Regions from separate parts of the Hoeflea sp. AS60 genome, predicted to be linked through region 3. Evidence: riboswitches for the same ligand, from Rfam matches in the RefSeq annotation. Region 3 holds a riboswitch; each other region holds the start of a gene.

Region 1 (6,771 bases), on a different contig from region 3:
ATGAAACAAGGCGGCCGCCAGGGCGACTGCGCCTCCGGGTTCGGCAACCAGTTTGAGCCGCGAAAACGCAAACGCCATGGCCTGCAGCGCCTCATCCTCACTCACCGCCAGGCCCGGGCCTGCAAGCCGCGACAGGATCGGGAATGTCAGATCGCCGGGCTGCGGGGTGAGGATTGCGTCGCAAAGCGAGCCAGACATCCGACTGTTGCGCTCGATGGTGCCGGAAGCCAGGCTGCGAGCCATGTCATCAAATCCTTCGGGCTCCGCCGTACGTACCCGAAGCTTTGGAGCGTTAGCCTCCAAAGCCAGTGCAATGCCTGAGGCAAATCCACCGCCGCCGCAGCAGACAAGGATATCCGCTTGCGAAATGCCTTCCGCAGCTGCCTGTTCGGCGATTTCCAACCCACAGGTGCCCTGACCGGCAATCACCATCGGGTCATCGAAGGGTTTGATCAGCGTCAGGCCGTGCTCCGCCGTCAGCCGGGCGCAGATCTCGTCCCGGTCCTCTGTGGCGCGGTCGTAGAGAACCACTTCCGCACCCAAGGTACGGGTATTGTCGATTTTCATCTTTGGTGCGTCGGATGGCATGAGGATGATAGCGCGTGCGCCGTGCCGCGCAGCAGCCAAAGCCACACCCTGGGCATGGTTGCCGCTGGAAAAGGCGATGACGCCGCGTGCCCGAAGGTCAGGGGCCATCCCCGACAGCGCCGACCATCCGCCGCGAAACTTGAAACTGCCTGTGTGTTGCAGGCATTCCGCTTTGACCCAGACGCGTCGGCCTGCAATCTCATCGAGGAACGGAGAGTTGAGCAAGGGCGTGCGGCGGACATGGCCTTCAAGCCGGGCTTGCGCTTCGCGGATCATCTCGATGTTCATCTGTTTCCCAATCTGAATGGCCGGCCTGTGTGCGATTGAAAAATCACGCGGAACTTACGCCGTTTGAGGCAGTATGCGGCAGGCCTGACAGATGGGTACAATCAATTGATTTCATGGGACACAAAAAACGCCGCGCGAGGCTGGCTCACGCGGCGTATCACTTGGTATGGCTCGCTTGCTCAGGCAGCGTGGCCGTAAACCCGGTTGCTGACAATCGGAGTGCCATCAAGCTTGTGCCAGTTCTTGGCGATAGCCAGAACGCCGAGATCGGCGAGCGGCTCGACAATCACGACCAGCATGTAAGCGCCACCGAAGGCCGCGATCTGCGACAGATTTTCAACGCCAAAGCCGTGGCCATAAAGTGCCCAGAAACCGACCCACATGACAATGCCACCCTGGTAGCTGGTCGAAAGCGCAAGCGCCTGCTTGTAGGACACATCCTTGTAGGCGGTCGCCGCCGGGATGATCCGCTTGGCAATGAGCGACATTGCGTAGAGCGGCACCAGCAATGTGGTGACGTTCATGCCATATTGCGGCAGATCGAAGGGAGCGAAAAGCACGCCCTGGATCAAAAGACCCAAAGCCAGGCCTATCGCTGCCGGACCGGCGCCGAACATCAGGTAAAGCGTCGAGCCGAGGATGAGGTGGACTTCCGAGACGCCAACAGCGTGATGCGGAAACACTTCAAAGAACGTGAAGACGAGAAGCGTGGTGATCACCGAGCGCATCGCCAGCGCGGTTGCGCCGCCATCCTCGCGGATCGTGTCCCAGGACATCTTCAGTGTCAGGCCGCCTGCCGCAGCCGCGGTTGCGTAGCTCAAAGCCAGTTTTGCGCCGTCTACGACGCCGGGTTCAATATGCATTTCTAAGCCCTTTCTGCACCCATCGTGCAAGAGGTTGGAGTTGGAAACCCGCGACTGCGGATTCCATAGTCCGGGCAGGTCTCCTGGCTTGCGCTTGATCGCCGTCATCCGCCTTCCCGGGGGATCCCCAGTGGCATTATGGATGCGACTCACGCTCACAGTTGCGAGGGCAGCCACGGATCGGGCCCTGTTTCAGGTCGTCCCTACCGTGTTCCCCTTTAATCCCGAAAGCTTGGCCTTCATGGAACCCGAACAAGCAATTCGTATTCTGGAGCTGACCAGATAGCAATCTGAAAACACGACGTTTTAAGCCGCATCCCGCAACTTTGCAGCTTTTCCGTGGGGCAGGCTGCCGAGGCGGATTGCCCGTGTTGGAGCTGACTGTTACTCAATCTTCATGAGGACTGAAAACACCGACTTTCCGCACTGGCTCGGCCCCGGGCTGGCAACCCTTGGTGTCATCGCAGCATCGGTCGGGTTCGGATTGGTCCCGTATTTTGCCCGTTCGCTGACTGCTGAAGGCATCGCGCCGCACGCCATTGCCTTTTTCCGGTATGCTTTTGCGGCAATTGTACTTGTGCCCTTCGTCTGGCGCGCCAGGGCCAGATGGCCTGCTCTGCTCTGGGGCCTGATCGCCGGTGTCGGCATGGGCGTGGGGTGGATCGGTTATGTTCGCGCGGTGGAGATTGTTCCCGTGTCGACAGCGGGCATTCTCTACATGACATACCCGGTGTTTACGCTGCTGATTGCCTGGCTGATGTTCGGAGATAAGCCGGGTCGCCGCGCCGTTCTGGCGTCACTGATGATCATCGCGGCAGCTGCACTTGCCACCTCACCGGGTGCAGTGACTGTCGATCAGATGCCCGCCCTGATTTTGTCGTTGGCAGCGCCTCTGGGATTCGGGTTTGGCATCAATGTGCTGGTGCACAAGCTCACAGTGCTCAATCCGGTGGCGCGCATCGCCTGCGTCAGTCTCGGTTCTGTGCTAGGGCTTTTGCCATTGATGATCGCCACGCCGATTGCAGCGCTTGTCCCCGGCACTGTGTCAGGCTGGTGGCTTGTGGCTGGCATCGCCTTTGGTTCGGCGCTTGTTCCACAACTTCTCTACACCGTCGCTGCGCCCGCCATAGGCACCGCACGGACTGCGATTGCCGGAAGTTTCGAGCTGCCGACAATGTTTCTGGTGGGGTGGTTTGCCTTTGCGGAGCCGATCGGCTTGGCGCAGTGGATTGCCTGCGCCATCGTCATTTCGGCAATTGCGCTGACGCCGGGAAAGTCCATTCGCAGTGTGGCTGCGAGCCTTCCGGGTGAGGAGAAAGAGCGCATATTCAGTTAAGCTTGTTTGCTGCGATGCAGCGAAAATCTGCCCCCTGCCTTGACACAGCCGCAATTATCAGGCCTAAGAGGCGCAACTGGATAGGGGCCAAATCGGCCGCTGCACGCCTCCTTAGAGTCGAGATGAGCGTGTTCTGACTTCCCCTAACGTCCACCTTGAAATTTCGCGTCGGCCAGCGGCGATGCGCCCAACCCGAACTCCTCCGATTGCGGTCATGCCGTAGCCGGCGGGAATTTTGTGATCGGGCATGGTCCGCGAATGGCAGCGCGCAAGCGCTCCCCCGACGTATTGCCCAAAATTCGAAAGTTATACCATGTTGTTTTCCGAACTCGGTCTGTCCAAGGCCCTCCTCGACACGCTTGATGGTCTTCACCTGACCACACCGACACCGATCCAGGTGCAGGCTATCCCTCCCGTTCTCGAAGGCCGTGACGTTATCGGCCTGGCGCAGACCGGCACCGGCAAGACCGCAGCGTTCTCGCTGCCGATCCTGCATCGCCTCGCGCCCGGCAAGAAAGCCGCGCCGAAGAAAGTCCGTGCGCTGATCCTTTCGCCGACCCGCGAACTGTCCGCCCAGATTGCCCGGAGCGTCAAGGACTACGGTCGCAAGCTGCATCTGACCTCGTCCGTTGTTGTTGGCGGTGTTTCGATCCGCCCGCAGATCAAGGCGCTGGCTGGCGGTATCGATATTCTCATCGCCACCCCGGGCCGGCTGATGGACCTGATCGAGCAGCGCGCTGTCTCGCTCAACGAAATTGAAGTCGTGGTGCTCGACGAGGCTGACCAGATGCTCGACATCGGCTTCATGCCGGCGATCAAGCGCATTCTCGCGATGACGCCGCAAAATCGCCAGACCCTGTTGTTCTCGGCGACCATGCCCAAGGAAATCCGCCAGCTGTCCGACCGTCATCTGAAGGACCCGATCGAAGTGTCGGTGATTCCTGCCAAGAAGACTGCCGACCGCGTCGAGCATTCGGTCATGCACATGCCGACACCTGCCAAGATGGGCGCACTGGCTTCGCTGATCCGTGACCGCAAGGGCGAACGCGTGATCGTGTTCACCCGCACCAAGCGCGGCGCCGACAAGGCCGTCAAGCGGCTTGAAACGGATGGCTTCAACGCAGCCGCCATCCACGGCAACAAGTCTCAGGGCCAGCGCGAACGCGCGCTTGCAGGTTTCCGCGCCGGCACCGTGCCTGTGCTGATCGCCACCGACATTGCTGCCCGTGGCATTGACGTGCCGGGCGTGACCCTGGTGGTCAATTACGAGCTGCCGAATGTGCCGGAAGTTTATGTTCACCGCATCGGCCGCACCGCGCGCGCTGGCGCTGAAGGCACTGCCGTGACCTTCTGTGCACCAGACGAACGTTCGCTTCTGCGCGACATCGAAAAGATGCTGAAGACAGAGATTCCGGTCGAAAAGGCGCCTGAAGGCACCTATGTCGACGCATTGGCTGATCCTGATGGCGATTTTGCTCCGCTGAACAAGACCCAGCGTCCGCGCCAGGGTGCACGGCCGCAAGGCGCCAAGCCGCAGGGTCAGGGCCGCAGGCCCGATCAACGTCAGGGCCAGGGTGGAAAGCCGCAAGGCCAGGGTCGCAACTCCGGCAATGGTCAGCAGGCAGGAAAGCCCGGCGGCAACCGGCATCAGCCGGCAGCAGCCGCAAATCAGAATGGTGATCAGCCGGCAGCAAAGTCGCGTCGTCGCCGCAGCGATCGCCGTCCGCGGCCTGAGCAGGCTGGCGACAAGGCAATTGCTCGCGGCTGATACCAGTCGCCGGATTTCCGCCGGAGCTGATTTCAGGTTCGGCGTGAGAGAGTAAAGACGCAAATGGCGCAGCGATTTTTCGCTGCGCCATTTGCATGTTGGAAACCCATTCGCTGTTCAGCCATTGTTTCGCGGGCCGTATCGTACTATCTGCGAGACATGCAATCACACGGAGACTGGCTTATGAGCGACGAAGAAGAGAAGACGACAGAACTGCCGCTGGGCAAGGAAGCGGAAGCAAACCTGTTCAAATCGCGCTCGATCTTCATCTATGGTGGCATTACCCAGGAATTGGCGCACAAGGTCAGCGCCCAGCTTGCAGCGCTTGCTGCGGCCAGCGACGATGATATCCGCATCTTCGTCAATTCACCGGGCGGCCATGTGGAATCGGGCGATTCGATCCATGACATGATCGGCTTCATCAAGCCCAAGGTCTGGATCATCGGAACCGGCTGGGTCGCCTCCGCAGGCGCACTGATTTATGTCTCTGTGCCGAAAGAGCAGCGCCTCTGCCTGCCCAACACCCGCTTCCTGCTGCATCAACCATCCGGCGGCACCCGCGGCATGGTTTCTGATATCGAGATCCAGGCGCGCGAAATCATCAAGATGAATGCCCGGTTGAACGCGATCTTCGCCAAGGCCACCGGCCAGAAGATCGAAAAGATCGCAGCTGACACCGACCGCGATTACTGGCTGTCGGCAGAGGATGCCAAGGAATACGGCCTGGTGGGCAAGATCATCACCAGCCAGAGCGAAATCTGAGCCGAGCTCAATCGCTTACCATTCAAGCCTCCGCTGGTGAGAACCGGCGGGGGCTTTTTGTTTAGAGCCGATCATCTTTAGATGGAATCGTTTGAAAGCAGGGATTTCATGATCTGGCTAGGAGCGTGAGGCGACGCGGCGCGAGCGCCGTTAGCCTCGCGCGACGACGTCCAGGGCGTGAAAGATCAAGTTCAGACGATTGCAATGGTTCTTTCTTGGCCAACACGCCTTACTTAACCAAGCTTGGGCGTCTTTTCTGCGCCAACGTCGTCAAAATCCTCGCACGATGCGCGGCATCGCGCTTGCGGTTTTTCCTAGCTGACACGAAAAATCCTGCCCATCAAACTGCTTCCAGCTAAAGATGATCGGCTCTAGCTCTTCTGCGACTTGTGTTTTTTCGCCTGCTTGATCATCTTGCCGAACGCCTTGTCCTTGGACCGGCGCTGGGCGAGGCTTGCGGTGTTGTGCTGGTCTTCTGCAACAAGCTTGCGCCACCGGGTCAGCCGCGCTTCGTCGATGTCGCCGCGCTTCAGTGCTGCCTGAACCGCGCATCCGGGTTCACTGACGTGGGTGCAATTGTTGAAGCGGCATTCGAGCGACAGGGCATCGAGATCGGAGAAGACTTCCGCAACACCTTCTTCCGCATCTGTCAGCTGCAATTCGCGCACGCCCGGCGTGTCGAGTACGGCGCAGCCATTGGGCAGTATGTGCAACTGGCGGTGGGAGGTGGTGTGGCGGCCCTTGGCGTCATCTTCGCGGATGGACTGGGTGACGGCGACTTCGCTGACCGAGAGCGCATTTGTCAGCGTTGACTTACCAACTCCGGAAGAGCCAAGAAAGGCGATGGTCTGGCCCGGCTTGCACCATGGCGCGAGTTTTTCCTTTGGCTCGTCGCTCTTGGCATTGAGCGTCAGCACCGCAACTTCGGCTGAAATCGCCTCGGCGTCCGTGACATATGCGGAAGGATCTTCGCAGAGATCGGCCTTGGTCAGCAGGATCACAGGCGTCACGCCTGCATCAAAAGCGAGCGCAACATAGCGCTCCAGCCTTGCGACGTTGAAATCGAGATTGCACGAGGTGACGATGAAGGCGGTGTCGATGTTGGCGGCGATCAGCTGGACGGAGCGGTCGTGGCCGGCGGCGCGCCGCTTGATCAGGCTCTTGCG
Region 2 (6,771 bases), on a different contig from region 3:
GATGGCTCGAGCGCTGACATCTACAAGATGGCGGAAGCAGAGCGCCGCTACCTTATGCGCACCGACTGGGGCTTTGTGCATCAGAACCCGATTGACGGCTTGCGGATGACGGTGTCGGCCGGCGCCAATGTCGGCGAACGGCTGATGGCGGTGGGCAACCGGCATTACGGCAACATCCGCTCAACCGCGATTGAATGGCTGTCTCGGGTCGAAATCGATGAAGACCGGGTCGATGACCAGCCGCGCACCTTCTCTGGCGGCATGCGCCAGCGGCTGCAGATCGCCCGCAATCTGGTGACCGAGCCGCGGCTCGTGTTCATGGATGAACCGACAGGCGGGCTTGATGTTTCGGTACAGGCGCGGCTTCTTGATCTTTTGCGCGGACTGGTTTCCGATCTCGGTCTTGCCGTTGTGGTGGTTACCCACGATCTCGCTGTGGCGCGGCTTTTGTCAGACCGGATGATCGTGATGAAGGAGGGCAAGGTTATCGAGGCTGGTCTCACCGACCGGGTGCTTGATGACCCGCGCGCGCCCTACACCCAGCTTCTTGTTTCCTCTATTCTGCAGGTCTGACCCATGAACACGCTGCTTGTTGCCTCGGAAGTTCAAAAAACCTTCATCATGCACATGCGCGGCGGCGTCGAATTGCCGGTTGTCGCCAATGTATCATTCTCGCTCAAGGCCGGATCATGCGCGGTGCTTGGCGGCCCGTCAGGCGTCGGCAAGAGCTCGATCCTGAAGATGCTGTACGGCAATTACGGCTGCGACAGCGGCCAGATCCTGGTGCAGCACCATGGCCGTCACATCGATATCGCCAGTTCATCTCCGCGCACTGTGCTGGAGATCCGGCGCGACACGATCGGTTATGTCAGCCAGTTTTTGCGCGCGGTGCCGCGGGTTTCGGCGCTGGATGTGGCTGCGGAGCCACTGATGATCCGCGGTGTGGCGCAGGAGACAGCGCATGAACGGGCGCGAGAGCTGTTTACCGAACTCAATCTTCCCGAAAAACTCTGGTCGCTGCCGCCGGCGACGTTTTCGGGCGGCGAACAGCAACGCGTCAACATTGCGCGCGGTTTCATCACCGATCATCCGGTGCTGCTGCTTGACGAGCCGACGGCGTCGCTCGATGCGGCCAACCGTGAGGTGGTCATCAGCCTGATCGCCCGCAAGAAGGCCGATGGTGCAGCACTTCTCGGGATTTTCCACGATCATGACGTGCGCAATGCAGTGGCTGATCACGTCATCGACGTCTCCGCCTTTGCCACTGGAAAGTCTGCTGCATGACCAGATTGTCTGATACGCCTCTGGTGCACTCCACCGCCAAGATCGTGGATTCGACGCTTGGACGCTACACCGAAGTCGGCGCCAACTGCACCGTGGCGCATTCAACCATGGGCGACTATTCCTACTGCGTCGAGAACACGCAAATTGCGTATGCCAATATCGGCAAATTCGCCAACATCGCTTCCCATGTGCGGATCTATGCCAGCATGCACCCGATGGAGCGGGCGTCCTTGCATCATTTCAGTTACCGGTCGTCGTGGTATTTTGACGGTGCGGCAGATGATCAGGAGTTCTTTGACTGGCGCGCCGGGCAGGGGATAACGATCGGTCACGACAGCTGGATCGGGCACGGCGCGGTTGTGATGCCGGGCGTGAAAATCGGCAATGGCGCCAGCATCGGCGCCAACGCGGTGGTAACAAGAGATGTCGCCGATTTCGCCATCGCCGTCGGTGTGCCGGCACGCACGATCAGGCAGCGTTTTTCCGATGATATCGCCAGCCGTCTCGATGCGCTCGCCTGGTGGGACTGGGAGCATGACCGGCTTCATGCCGCGCTCAAGGATTTCCGGTCGCTGCCGGCCGAGGAATTTCTCGAGCGCCACGGCGGTTAAATCTCTCCCTGCCAGCACTCCTCGAAAATCAGCTCATCGAGGGGCAGTCTGCGGTTCCAGCCTTTGACCTCAAGTTCTGGCCGCTCATAGAGCTCATCGACATAGCCCAGACACAGATAGGCGACGATCTCGATCCTGTCGGGAATACCGAGAATGGATTTGAGGTCGGCGTCGCGAAAGATGCTGACCCAACCCATGCCGATGCCTTCGGCGCGCGCCGCGAGCCATAGGTTCTGCACCGCGCAGACGGTGCTGTAGAGATCCATTTTGGAAGTGTGGGTTCGCCCCAGAACGACATCACCACCGCGATCACGGTCACAGGTGACGCAGATATTGAGCGGCGCCTTGCGGATGCCCTCGAGCTTGAGCGACTTGTATTTCGATTGCCGCGCTTCAGGGAACATTGTGGCTGCTTCATCATTGGCGCGACCGAACGCGTCGGCGACACGATCGCGAACACTTTGATCCCTGATAGTTATGAAATTCCACGGCTGCATGAAGCCGACCGATGGCGCGTTGTGGGCGGCCTCCAGCAGACGGCGCACCACGTCATCAGGAACAGGGGTCGCCAGGAACTGGTCGCGCACGTCGCGGCGGGTGAAGATGGCTTTGTATACGGCGTCGCGTTCAGCCGTATCGAAAGCCCTGGCTGCAGTCAGCATTGATGTATTCGGCATTGTTTGATCCCCAACAATCCGTAACACCCCGCAGCGCTGTCCATGCGCTCAAAGGCTATGACGTCTGGCCGGTCTTCTGACTTCGGATCATCTGGTCTGCGCGCCTTCCCGGGTCTCTCCCAGTGGCATGTCGCTCAGACCATCCCCGTCACAGCGTTGGGCACGTTCCGGATTTTCACCGAATTCCCGATTCTCCCGCATGTCACGGGCACCAGACACTTGCATAGGGCCATGGCGGTGGCCGGAGTGCAAGCATCAAAACTGCAGAAATATGTGGGTTTTTGCTTGTTCGGCAGGACGGCTGTGGATCGTAACAAAACTGACATCAAACCGACATCGCGCCTTCACATGGCTGGGCTAGTCCAATCCTCGAAAGTCACAAAACCAAACGTGATCTCAGAGGATTTGCTTATGCTTGAATTGACCGATGTGACCCGCCGTTTTGGCAACAACATAGCCGTTGATGCAGTCACACTCTCAATTCCCGAGGGCCAGATGGTCGGCGTCATTGGACGTTCGGGAGCAGGCAAGTCCACGCTTCTGCGCATGATCAACCGTTTGACACCGTCGAGCAGCGGAGAGATCCGGTTCAAGGGCAAGACGGTCTCGGGCCTGAATGGCGGCGGGCTCCGCAATTGGCATCGTGATTGTGCGATGATCTTCCAGCAGTTCAATCTTGTGCCGCGGCTTGATGTGCTGACCAACGTCTTGCTCGGTCGCCTCAATCACCGTTCGACAGTGCTCAACATTCTCAACATCTTCACTGTCGAAGAGCGCGCCAACGCGCTTGCCGCACTGGAGCGGCTCGGCATCGCCCAGACCGCGCTTCAGATGGCAGGCACGCTGTCTGGTGGCCAGCAGCAGCGCGTCGCCATTGCCCGGGCCCTGATGCAGTCGCCATCGATGATCCTGGCTGATGAGCCGATCGCTTCGCTTGATCCGCTCAATGCGCAGATTGTGATGGATGCGCTCAAGGACATCAATGAACGTGAAGGCATCACGGTGATCACCAACCTGCATACGCTTGATACTGCGCGCCACTATTGCGAGCGGGTGATCGGCATGGCGGGTGGCAAGGTGGTTTTCGATGGCCCGCCCGATGAACTTACCACCGAAGCCGTCCGGATGATCTACGGCGCCTCCGACGATGGCACGGAAATCTCTGAATCCATCACATCGACATCCATTTCAGCCGGTCAACCAGTTGTGCCGGCCAAACCGAAATCCACCGGTCCACTGCAGCCCGCGCTTCGCGCGAGAACTGCAGCCACCGGGGTCGCCTTGCCAGCGTAACAGGCTCAACCCACGGAATTGCCGGCAAGACGCCGGTCCGAACCAGGAGCAGATCCATGATCAAGAAAGCCCTTCTCGCAGCGGCATCGTTCGCTGCCGTCATCGCTGTCCAGCCTGCAGTTGCTGAAGACCTCAAGGACTTCCGCATCGGTATTCTCGGTGGCGAAAACGAAGCCGACCGTCTGCGCAGTTTCCAGTGCATGACAGAAAAGCTGCCTGCCGTTCTCGGCGTTGAAAAGGTTTCGCTTTTCCCCGCTGCCGATTATGACGGCGTTATCCAGGGCCTGCTTGGTGGCACGCTCGATTATGCCGAACTCGGCGCATCTGGCTACGCCAAGGTCTATCTTGATGATCCGAAGGCAGTCGAGCCTATCCTGACCACCATCCAGACCGATGGCGCCACCGGCTACTACTCGGTGATGGTCGCTCGCAAGGATTCAGGCATGACCAAGCTTGAAGACCTCAAGGGCAAGAAGCTCGGCTTTGCCGATCCGGACTCCACCTCGGGCTTTCTGATCCCGTCGGTTACCCTGCCGGCTGCCATCGGCATGCCAATTGCCGATTTCTTCGCTGAAACCGGCTTTGGCGGCGGTCATGAAAACCTCGTCCTCGAAGTGGTCAAGGGCAACTTCGACGCTGGCACAACCTGGGCTTCGGGCGTTGGCGAATTCAAGGACGGCTATACCTCCGGCAACCTGAAGAAGATGGTCGACAAGGGCATCGTCGATATGGGCGATCTGGTCGAACTCTGGAAGTCGCCGCTGATCCCGAACGGTCCGATCGTTGTTCGCTCAACGATGGATACAGACATGAAGACCAAGTTCAAGGACTTCATGATGGCCCTGCCTGAAAGCGATCCGGAGTGCTTCTCCGCGATCCAGGGCGGCGATTACAAGGGCTATACCGAAGTTGATCCTTCGTTCTACCAGGCGATCATCGACGCTCGCAAGGCCAAGATCGGCTCGTAAGCCTCATCCGCATCACATCGCCGCGGTCCCTTGTTCAAGGGGCCGCGGTTTTACCTGTCAGTACAGGACCTCATCATGACAACGCCCCGACATTCACAGATGGTCATCGAGACCGAGCGGCACTGGCAGGCTTTGGCCCGGCAACGGCGTATCTACACAGGCCTGGGGCTTGCGCTTCTCATGATGGCTTTGGCGGGTTCTCTATGGTTTGCCAACGAGACCAATGCCGGCAAGTTCTGGGACCGGCTGCCACATTTTTTCGATTTCTTCGGCGACATGATCCCTCGCGACGGATGGGAAGTCTGGCGCGCACTGTTCGATCTTCCGAGCCCCTATGCGGACGGATCGCTGAAATATGACTATCCAGTCGGTCGAGTGTGGCTGACCGACAGTCTCTACATGCCCGAATATGTCTACAAGATGATCGAGACCATCAACATCGCCATCGTCTCGACCATCATCGGCTTCACCTTCGGCTTCCTGCTCTGCTTCCTTGCGGCTTCGAACCTGACGACGAGAGGCTGGCTGCGTGGTTTCGTGCGGCGTTTTCTGGAAATTCTCCGGGCCTTCCCGGAGATCGTGATCGCCGGGTTCTTTGCAGCAATTCTGTCGCTCGGCCCGGTGCCGGCAATCATTGCCGTTGCGATCCACACGATTGGTTCCTTGGGGAAAATGTTCTTCGAGGTGGTGGAAAACGCGGACATGAAGCCCGACGAAGGATTGCGCGCGGTTGGCGGCAGCTGGGTCGAGAGGGTTCGGTTTGGAATGGTGCCGCAGGTGCTGCCGAATTTCCTGAGTTACACTCTCCTTCGGCTCGAAATCAATGTGCGCGCCTCAACGATCATCGGCGCAGTTGGTGGCGGTGGCATCGGGGAAGCCCTGCGGCTGTCGATCAGTCGCGGCCATGAGGCCAAGACCATTGCCATCGTCCTTCTGCTGCTCATCACCGTGATTGCGGTTGATCAGCTTTCTGCCTGGTTGCGCAAACGTGTGGTCGGCGAGCAGGCCTTTACCAGTGCCCGTGCAGGAGCCTTGTCATGACCGCGATGACTGCAAGCCAGATTGACGATATTGTCGGGCGCTACCCGGATGTGTTCAACCGATCGTTTCTGACCCGTTACGGCAAGGTTGTGATGGTTGCGGCCGTCGGCCTTTACCTGGTTTTTGCCTGGAACCTGTTTGCCATCGGGCAGGTTTTTCAGCGCGGCAGCTGGGATATTGCCGGAAGCTATCTCGCTGACTGGATCTCGTACGAAGTGCGACCGGATATCGTTTATCACGACGGGTATCTGGAGGTGGAGTTTCCAAAATATTCTCCGCTTGGCTCCGACCCCAAGCCAGACTGGCTGGTGACCGAGAATGCCGAAGTGACGGTGATAACAAAGGCCACGAAAGCCGCACCGGCCGAGGCGCCGCCTGCGGCAACGGGCTTCATGAATCCAGGCGCCAAGGGAACGTCGACAGGTTTCATGGCGCCGGGTGCGGCGCTCGGCGGCGCTGCGGCGGATGCCGGGTCATCGACAGCGGCGACGCCAGCGACCTCGGAACGGAAAATTCTGCCGGTCCGTGTCGATGTCGACATGAGTTCGGGTTCGGTTCTGGTTGAACCTTACCGGGTGACGCTGAAACGCGGCTCGGAGACGGTTGTCCTCAATATCGGATCTGACGGTCTTGTGCGGGCCGACAGCGCTCTGCCTGAATGGGTGGTCAATCGCCGCGAAGGTGAAAAAATGATCGCCAGTTTCGGATTTGCCGGCCGAGTTGAAATTGAAGACGACGAGGTCAAAGTCCGGCAACGGTTCCTGGGCTGGGAGAATTTTGTGTTCGACACGTCTTCTCCGTTCTGGAACCGCGGCTTTGGCGATGTCGCAGCGACAGTTCTCTGGGGAGAGCGGATAAAGCCGGAGCAATCCAACCTGTCGCTTGCTGTTGATAATT
Region 3 (6,771 bases):
TGTCCCCTCGCCCGGATCATTGACGATAAACGGATAGACATGCGGCATGGGCCCGAGCACCGCTTCAGGATAGCACGCCCGCGACATCGCCAGCGCCTTGCCAGGCAGCCATTCGAGATTTCCGTGTTTGCCCATGTGGATGACCGCATGGGTGTCAAAGTGACCGCGCAGCCAGGCATAGAAGGCGAAATAGCCATGCGGCGGAACCAGATCCGGCGCGTGATAGCTGGCCTTCGGATCGATGTTGTAGCCACGCGCCGGCTGGATACCGACAACCACATTGCCAAAGCGCAGCAAGCCCAGATGAAATACCCCATCGCGATAAAACGGGTCAGTCTCCGGCGCGCCCCAGCGTTCGTTCACAGCTGACTGGATGGCAGGATCCAGCGTCGCAAAAAACGCCTGATAATCGTCGATGGGAAGAGGAACCCCGCCGCTGCGTTCATCGCGCACGGCATTGGTCGGCCCGGCCTTCAGCGCGGTCACAAGCGCGTCACCATCAGCCGGAAGCTCACCGGCCTTATATCCGGCCTTCGCCATCGCACGCAGCACTTCAACCGTGCCCGCGGGCGTGTCGAGCCCCACGCCGTTGGCGATGCGACCATCCCGGTTGGGATAATTCGCCAGCACGATCGCCACCCGGCGATCCGCTGCTTGTGTCCGCCGCAACCGCGCCCAGCGCGATGCCAATTGAGCGACGAACTGCACCCGGTCAGGCTCCGGCGCATGGGTAACGATATTGGCCTCGACCATCTCGTCAAACCGCGCCGCCGCCTTGAACGACACCGCGCGCGCAAGCACCCGGCCATCAACTTCCGGCAAAGCCACATGCATCGCGAGATCGCGCGAGGTCAGCCCCTGATGCGATGCCGCCCAGGCCTCGCGGCCACCGCTGGCAAACACGGCCTGCAACACCGGGGCACCGGTGGATTCAAGCACCGTGCCCTTGGTCTGTCCGCCCGGTGACGACACCGCAAAACCAGTGGCATTGATCACCACGTCGGGCGCCGCATCGGCAAAGATCGCTTCGAGCGTGCCCATCGACACCGGATCCTTGAGACTGGAGACAAACACCGGAAGCGCGTTGACGCCCTCGGCTTTCAATGCGTCGCACAAGGCTGCGACGGGTGCCGTCTGCCCGCTCTGCACCAGCGCCCGGTAAAAGCAGACTGCCGCCACCGGCGCGCCGTGGGTCCAGTCCCGCTTGACGTCGGCAAGCCCCGGATTTCCAGTGTTCGGATGCCACAACCCGGCTTTCAGCAGCGGTGCTGCCGGTCCGGGTCGCTCGCCGCCTTCAATCAGTGCTTCGGCATAGGTGATCAGCCCGCGCGCATTCTCGGCCCCACCCTCGATCAGGTAAGCCCAAAGCTGATCCCGCGCCGCATGATCCAGCGTCGACAGCGGCTCCAGCCCCGCATCAGGCCGGTCATCGCCGGGAAGCGCTGCAATCTTGAAACCATGCGCGACGGAGGCCGCATGCAGGCTCTCGAGCGCATAGGCGAAATAGCTGGCCCCGCCGAGTGCGCGCACGATCACCAGCTTCGCCTTCGGCGCCATCCTGGCGACAAAGGTGTCGACCGACATCGGGTGCTTGAGATCGGAAAGACTCGCCAGCCGCCACTTCAGCTGGCCAGTCGTCTGTCGTGCTGCGGCAATGCTCGCAAGCTCGGTGTCCGCCGCACTCAGGAACAGAATGTCGCCCGGGCTCTGGCCAAGATCGACGGCCTCATTGCCGTCGCTCAGGCTTCCCTTCTGTGCGACAAGAAGATGCATCCTGCTTAACCGGCGAGCCCGGCCAGGCTCTCGCGAATGGCAGCCTCGTCAATGTCATGCAGTCCGATGACGACGAGCCTGGTTTCCCGAGCCTCTCCGGCAGCCCATGGCCGGTCGAAATGCGTGTCGATCCGGCTTCCGACCGCCTGCACCACCATCCGCATAGGCTTGCCGGAAATGTCGGCAAAACCCTTGAGCCGCAGAATGTCGTGCGAAACGATCAGAGCCTTTAGGCCTTCGCTGAAGGCGGCCGCATCGCTGACCGGACCAAGCGAAACGACAAAGCTCTCGAACTCATCATGATCATGCTCATGGCCGTCCGCATGATGCAGCTCATGGTGCGACTTGCGGTTCGAAATATCGTCTTCGGTGCCGATACCCAGACCGAGCAGCACCTCTGGCGCCACCTCGCCCTGCCGCGCTTCGACGAAAATCGGCTTGCGCGACATGTGCTCCGATATTCCGGCGCGAACGCCTTCAAGATCTTCAGCGCTGATCAGATCGGCCTTGTTGAGAATGATCAGGTCGGCAGCGGTCAGCTGGTCCTCGAACAATTCCTCCAGCGGGCTTTCATGATCGAGTCCGTCATCCGCCAGCCGTTGCGCGTCAAGCTTGTCGTGATCGTGGGCGAAGCGGCCGGCAGCGACAGCGGCACTGTCAACGACCGTCACCACGCCATCGACGGTCACCTGCGTCTTGATGCCAGGCCAGTTGAAGGCCGCGACCAGCGGCTGCGGCAATGCAAGACCGGATGTCTCGATGACGATATGGTCAGGACGATCCTTGCGCGCCAGCAGCTTTTCCATGGTCGGGATGAAATCATCAGCCACGGTGCAGCAGATGCAGCCATTGGTCAGCTCGACAATGTCTTCCTCGCGGCACACTTCCTCGCCGCAGCCCTTGAGCACATCACCATCGACGCCCAGATCGCCGAATTCATTGATGATCAGCGCAATCCGCTTGCCCTTGGCGTTGGACAGCATGTGCCGGATCAGCGTGGTCTTGCCCGCGCCGAGAAAGCCGGTGATCACGGTTGCAGGAATTTTTGAACCCATCATGGCGTCAGCCCTTCATTTTGAGTGGCAGGCCGGCGGCGACGAAATAGACTTCGTCGGCCAGGCTTGCGATTAACTGGTGGAGGCGGCCGGCATGATCGCGAAACGCCCGCGCCATGGCATTGTCAGGCACGATGCCCAGCCCCACCTCATTCGATACAAAGACCACAGGCCCCTCAAGCGAAGGCAGTGATCCGGCAAGTTCGTCAAACGCGGCGTCGATGTCGTGCTCGCCGAGCATAAGATTGGTGACCCACAGGGTGAGGCAATCGACCAGCACCGGACGGTCGGCGCGTGTATTGGCTTCAAGCGACTTCGCCAGTTCCAGATGAGCCTCGATAGTCTCCCAGCCCTGCCCGCGCCGGTCCTGGTGTGAGGCAATGCGGTCGCGCATTTCGTCATCCCAGGCCTGACCCGTTGCCAGGTACAATCTTGATCCGGAGGCGCGTTCGACCAGGCCTTCGGCAAAACCGGATTTGCCCGAGCGGGCACCGCCCAGCACAAGCGTCACCTTTGGCAGACCGTCTGTCACGCCGCTCTTTCCTCGGGCACCCGAGACAGGAAATACCCCAGCAACCCGCCAAGCAGCAGCCAGAAGAACAAGGTTGTTGCAAGCGAGGCCGCAGCATAGGCAGAGGCGATATAGGCGGGTACTTCGCTCGACAGATCTTCGGGAATTGGCGAGCCCCAGATATGCGGTGCAACGATGATCACAACGCCCAGCACCTTGATCGGCCATTCTGGCCGCATGGCGAGACACCAGATCCCCACCGCTGAGGCGAGCACCGCAATCATCCACCAGCCCTGACGGTCACCAAGGTCGGCATAGGGAAAACCCGGAACCGCCGGTGGCAGGCTCATCGCAGGCGCAAGCTGGACGCAGAACCAGGCCGCTGCTCCCAGAAGAACACCCCGCGTGAGAGCTTGGCGGCCCCCGGGGAAATCCATCCCCGTCAGTAACGCCACGGCAGCGAGCATCAGCGCGAAGCCCGCTCCGGCAACCAGATTGGCAAGGATCGTATCGCCAAGCCGGCCAAAGCCAAGCATCGACCCATCATCACTATGGCCGTGATCTCCCGCATGTTCATGCGCGGGCTCGGCAGCACTGTGAGAATGGCCAGCTTCGCCATTCTCGTAGGCTTCCGCCTGCATGATCAGCGGAATGGTTTTGACATATTGGGCGGGCGTCATTGCGAAACCCGCAATGAGCCCGGCGGCAAGAGCCGCCAGGAGCAACCTGACAATCATAGGATCAATCCCTTAGTGGCAGGGAAAGCCGTAGGAATGACGGGTGTCGTGCGCTGCATCGTGCAGCGCCTGAGAGTTGGCGAGGCCAACCCCGAACACCAGTATGGAACCGATGACCAGCGCCATCAGTCCGGCAACAGTGCGCGCACCGATGCGATCGGTGAGTGAAAGCGTTTGAATCTTAACAGCCATGACAACCTCCGTGAATGGCTTCGGGAGAATACCTCTCCCAAAGGTCCGGCTCTCAACCGGTGCGAATGGCAGGTCTCCTGGCTCACGGGTCGCGTCGACGTTGCCGTCGAACATCAGCAAATGCCAACCTTCCCGACGTTTATGGCGGTCATGAAAACGGGACGATTCGTAGACAAAGAGGCGTCCGCGCCGATTGATCATGCCGCCACGTCAGTGGCGTTTCCGGTCCGGAGCTTCAAGTTGACGGAAAGACACCATTGTCTCCCGTCACTCTGGCATTCCGTGCCGGTGACATTTGCCTCGCCGCTCTACAGTCGCGGGGTCGGCTGCGATAAGGATGCCCTGATTGGGTCCACCCCGTCGCATTCCCTTTTGATCCTGAAAACCAGTTCGGTTTTCTGGAACCATTCGAACTTCAATTGATAGGGCTGACGCGGCGGGCTGTCAATCGCAGCTGCGCCATTGCCGCTTCCATCAGCGACCGATCTGAGCGGAAGCTTCCATCAGCCGTTCAAAGCCGACGAGTCGGTCAAGTTCACCGGCAATTTCATCGAGCGCCTTGTCCACATCGGCGCGGAAATTGGTCTCCCCGCCCCGAATGCCAAATTCCGCGAGGAGCTTCGCGCGGTAGGAATCCGAATCGAACAGGCCGTGCAGATAGGTCCCAGATACCTTGCCGTCGGCTGATATCGCGCCGTCGGGACGGCCATCGAGAAGCGTCATCGGCCGGGCACTATCCGGACCGCGACTGATACCGAGATGAATCTCGTAGCCCGACAAGCCCACATCGTACTCGGCGGACCGGGCTTCGATGTTGCGGACAGTCTTTTCGGGCGCCATCTCGGTGTCGATATCGAGCAACCCGAGCCCCTCGGCAGATGTCGCGCCACCTTCAAGCCCCTGCGGATCCAGCACACTCTGTCCCAGCATCTGGTAACCGCCGCAAATACCGATTATGCGACCGCCGCGCCGGCGGTGCGCCTGCAGATCTTTGTCCCAGCCCTGCTGACGGAAATCGTTGAGATCGGAAATCGTCGATTTCGACCCCGGCAGGATAACAAGACCGGCATCTTCGGGCAGCCGCTCACCGGGCCGCACGAACACGAGTTCGACTTCCGGTTCGGCCTTGAGCGGGTCGAAATCGTCGAAATTGGCGATCCGCGACAAGATTGGTACTGCCACCTTGAGCGCCCGCGCGTCTCCCCGGACCAGCCGCTCGAGTGCCACCGAATCCTCAGCAGGCAGTCGCGCTGCGGCTTTCAGCCATGGTATCACACCAAGACACGACCAACCGGTAAAACCGTCGACAGCAGCAATGCCGTCATCAAACAGGCTGACATCACCGCGAAACTTGTTGATGAGGTAGCCAACGATCATCGCCCGGTCTTCGTCGGGCAGGATTGTGTGGGTCCCGACCAGCGATGCGATCACCCCTCCCCGGTCGATGTCACCGACCAGCACCACCGGAACCCGGGCCGATGTCGCAAATCCCATATTGGCGATATCGCCTGGTCTGAGATTGATTTCCGCCGGAGAGCCGGCGCCTTCAACCAGCACAAGATCCGCCTGCTCCGATACACGGCCGAAACTGTCGAGGACCGCCGCCATCAGCTGGGGCTTGAGCTTCTGGTAATCGCGGCCCTTTGCATGCCCGAAGACCTTGCCCTGAACCACCACTTGCGAACCGGTTTCCGATTGAGGTTTGAGCAGCACCGGGTTCATGTGCACACTGGCAGGCACCCGGCAGGCCAGTGCCTGCAGCCACTGCGCCCGGCCGATTTCGCCGCCATCATCGGCGACCGCGGCGTTATTGGACATGTTCTGCGGCTTGAACGGCCGGACCTTCAGTCCGTGATTAGCCGCGAGCCGGCAAAAGCCCGCAACCAGTGCGGTCTTGCCAACATCCGAACCTGTTCCCTGAAACATCAACGCCCGTGTCATGGGACCGTCGATAGCACCGCAAACAGCAGATCAAAAGGCTTTTTCAAGCGCTCGCGCTAACCATTCGTTCACCGCGTTTTCAAACCTTCGGCAATTTCTTTTTGCGACATCTGAATTGCGACATGCCGCGGCGGATTCAATGCAGCTCACCCCACCCGATAAGCATAGAGCAGCGGCAGATGGTGATTGCCATTTGAATAATGTCGTCAACACCAAACGGAAGGACATCGCCATGCTTTATGTATTCAACTCCGCCAATCGCGTTCAGATCGCATGGAACAACGTGCTTCCGGTTCAGAAGGCTAACGAGAAGCGCAAGTCAGGCATTCTCAACAGCCTCATCCGCACCCTTTCCGCAGGTTGAAGCCACCCAACGGCGCCCTTCGGGAAAGCGTGTTTGAACGAGATTTCAGAAGGCCGGATGAGCGATCGTCCGGCCTTTTTATTTTGACCGGTCAGCCCTTCAAATGCGAAGGCCGCCCGGATCGTGAGATCCGGGCGGCCTGCCAAATACACTGACGCCCTCACAAATACGCGCGAGGTTCGCGACATCCCGGTACGC

Evidence for each region. A riboswitch is a leader RNA that binds a small molecule or an ion and turns the genes downstream of it on or off. The one in region 3 is predicted to bind cobalamin.
Region 1: another riboswitch for cobalamin. It lies ahead of WNZ14_RS19980 (energy-coupling factor ABC transporter permease); the one in region 3 lies ahead of WNZ14_RS20765 (CbtB-domain containing protein).
Region 2: another riboswitch for cobalamin. It lies ahead of bluB (5,6-dimethylbenzimidazole synthase); the one in region 3 lies ahead of WNZ14_RS20765 (CbtB-domain containing protein).

What each region holds. Positions count from the first base shown of each region.
Region 1 is NZ_JBBMQP010000003.1:172,205-178,975, reverse strand. Features, by position in the region: gene WNZ14_RS19985 (threonine/serine dehydratase) at 1-876, opposite strand, end outside; gene WNZ14_RS19980 (energy-coupling factor ABC transporter permease) at 1,056-1,739, opposite strand; cobalamin riboswitch at 1,795-2,006, opposite strand; gene WNZ14_RS19975 (DMT family transporter) at 2,137-3,075, shown strand; gene WNZ14_RS19970 (DEAD/DEAH box helicase) at 3,389-4,843, shown strand; gene WNZ14_RS19965 (ATP-dependent Clp protease proteolytic subunit) at 5,027-5,605, shown strand; gene rsgA (ribosome small subunit-dependent GTPase A) at 5,977-6,771, opposite strand, start outside.
Region 2 is NZ_JBBMQP010000002.1:211,239-218,009, forward strand. Features, by position in the region: gene phnK (phosphonate C-P lyase system protein PhnK) at 1-573, shown strand, start outside; gene phnL (phosphonate C-P lyase system protein PhnL) at 577-1,284, shown strand; gene WNZ14_RS11295 (DapH/DapD/GlmU-related protein) at 1,281-1,895, shown strand; gene bluB (5,6-dimethylbenzimidazole synthase) at 1,892-2,572, opposite strand; cobalamin riboswitch at 2,621-2,803, opposite strand; gene phnC (phosphonate ABC transporter ATP-binding protein) at 2,984-3,865, shown strand; gene phnD (phosphonate ABC transporter substrate-binding protein) at 3,922-4,833, shown strand; gene phnE (phosphonate ABC transporter, permease protein PhnE) at 4,909-5,874, shown strand; gene phnE (phosphonate ABC transporter, permease protein PhnE) at 5,871-6,771, shown strand, end outside.
Region 3 is NZ_JBBMQP010000004.1:71,538-78,308, reverse strand. Features, by position in the region: gene cobN (cobaltochelatase subunit CobN) at 1-1,773, opposite strand, end outside; gene cobW (cobalamin biosynthesis protein CobW) at 1,779-2,831, opposite strand; gene cobU (bifunctional adenosylcobinamide kinase/adenosylcobinamide-phosphate guanylyltransferase) at 2,836-3,360, opposite strand; gene WNZ14_RS20770 (CbtA family protein) at 3,357-4,076, opposite strand; gene WNZ14_RS20765 (CbtB-domain containing protein) at 4,089-4,268, opposite strand; cobalamin riboswitch at 4,318-4,692, opposite strand; gene WNZ14_RS20760 (cobyric acid synthase) at 4,743-6,209, opposite strand; gene WNZ14_RS20755 (hypothetical protein) at 6,442-6,573, shown strand.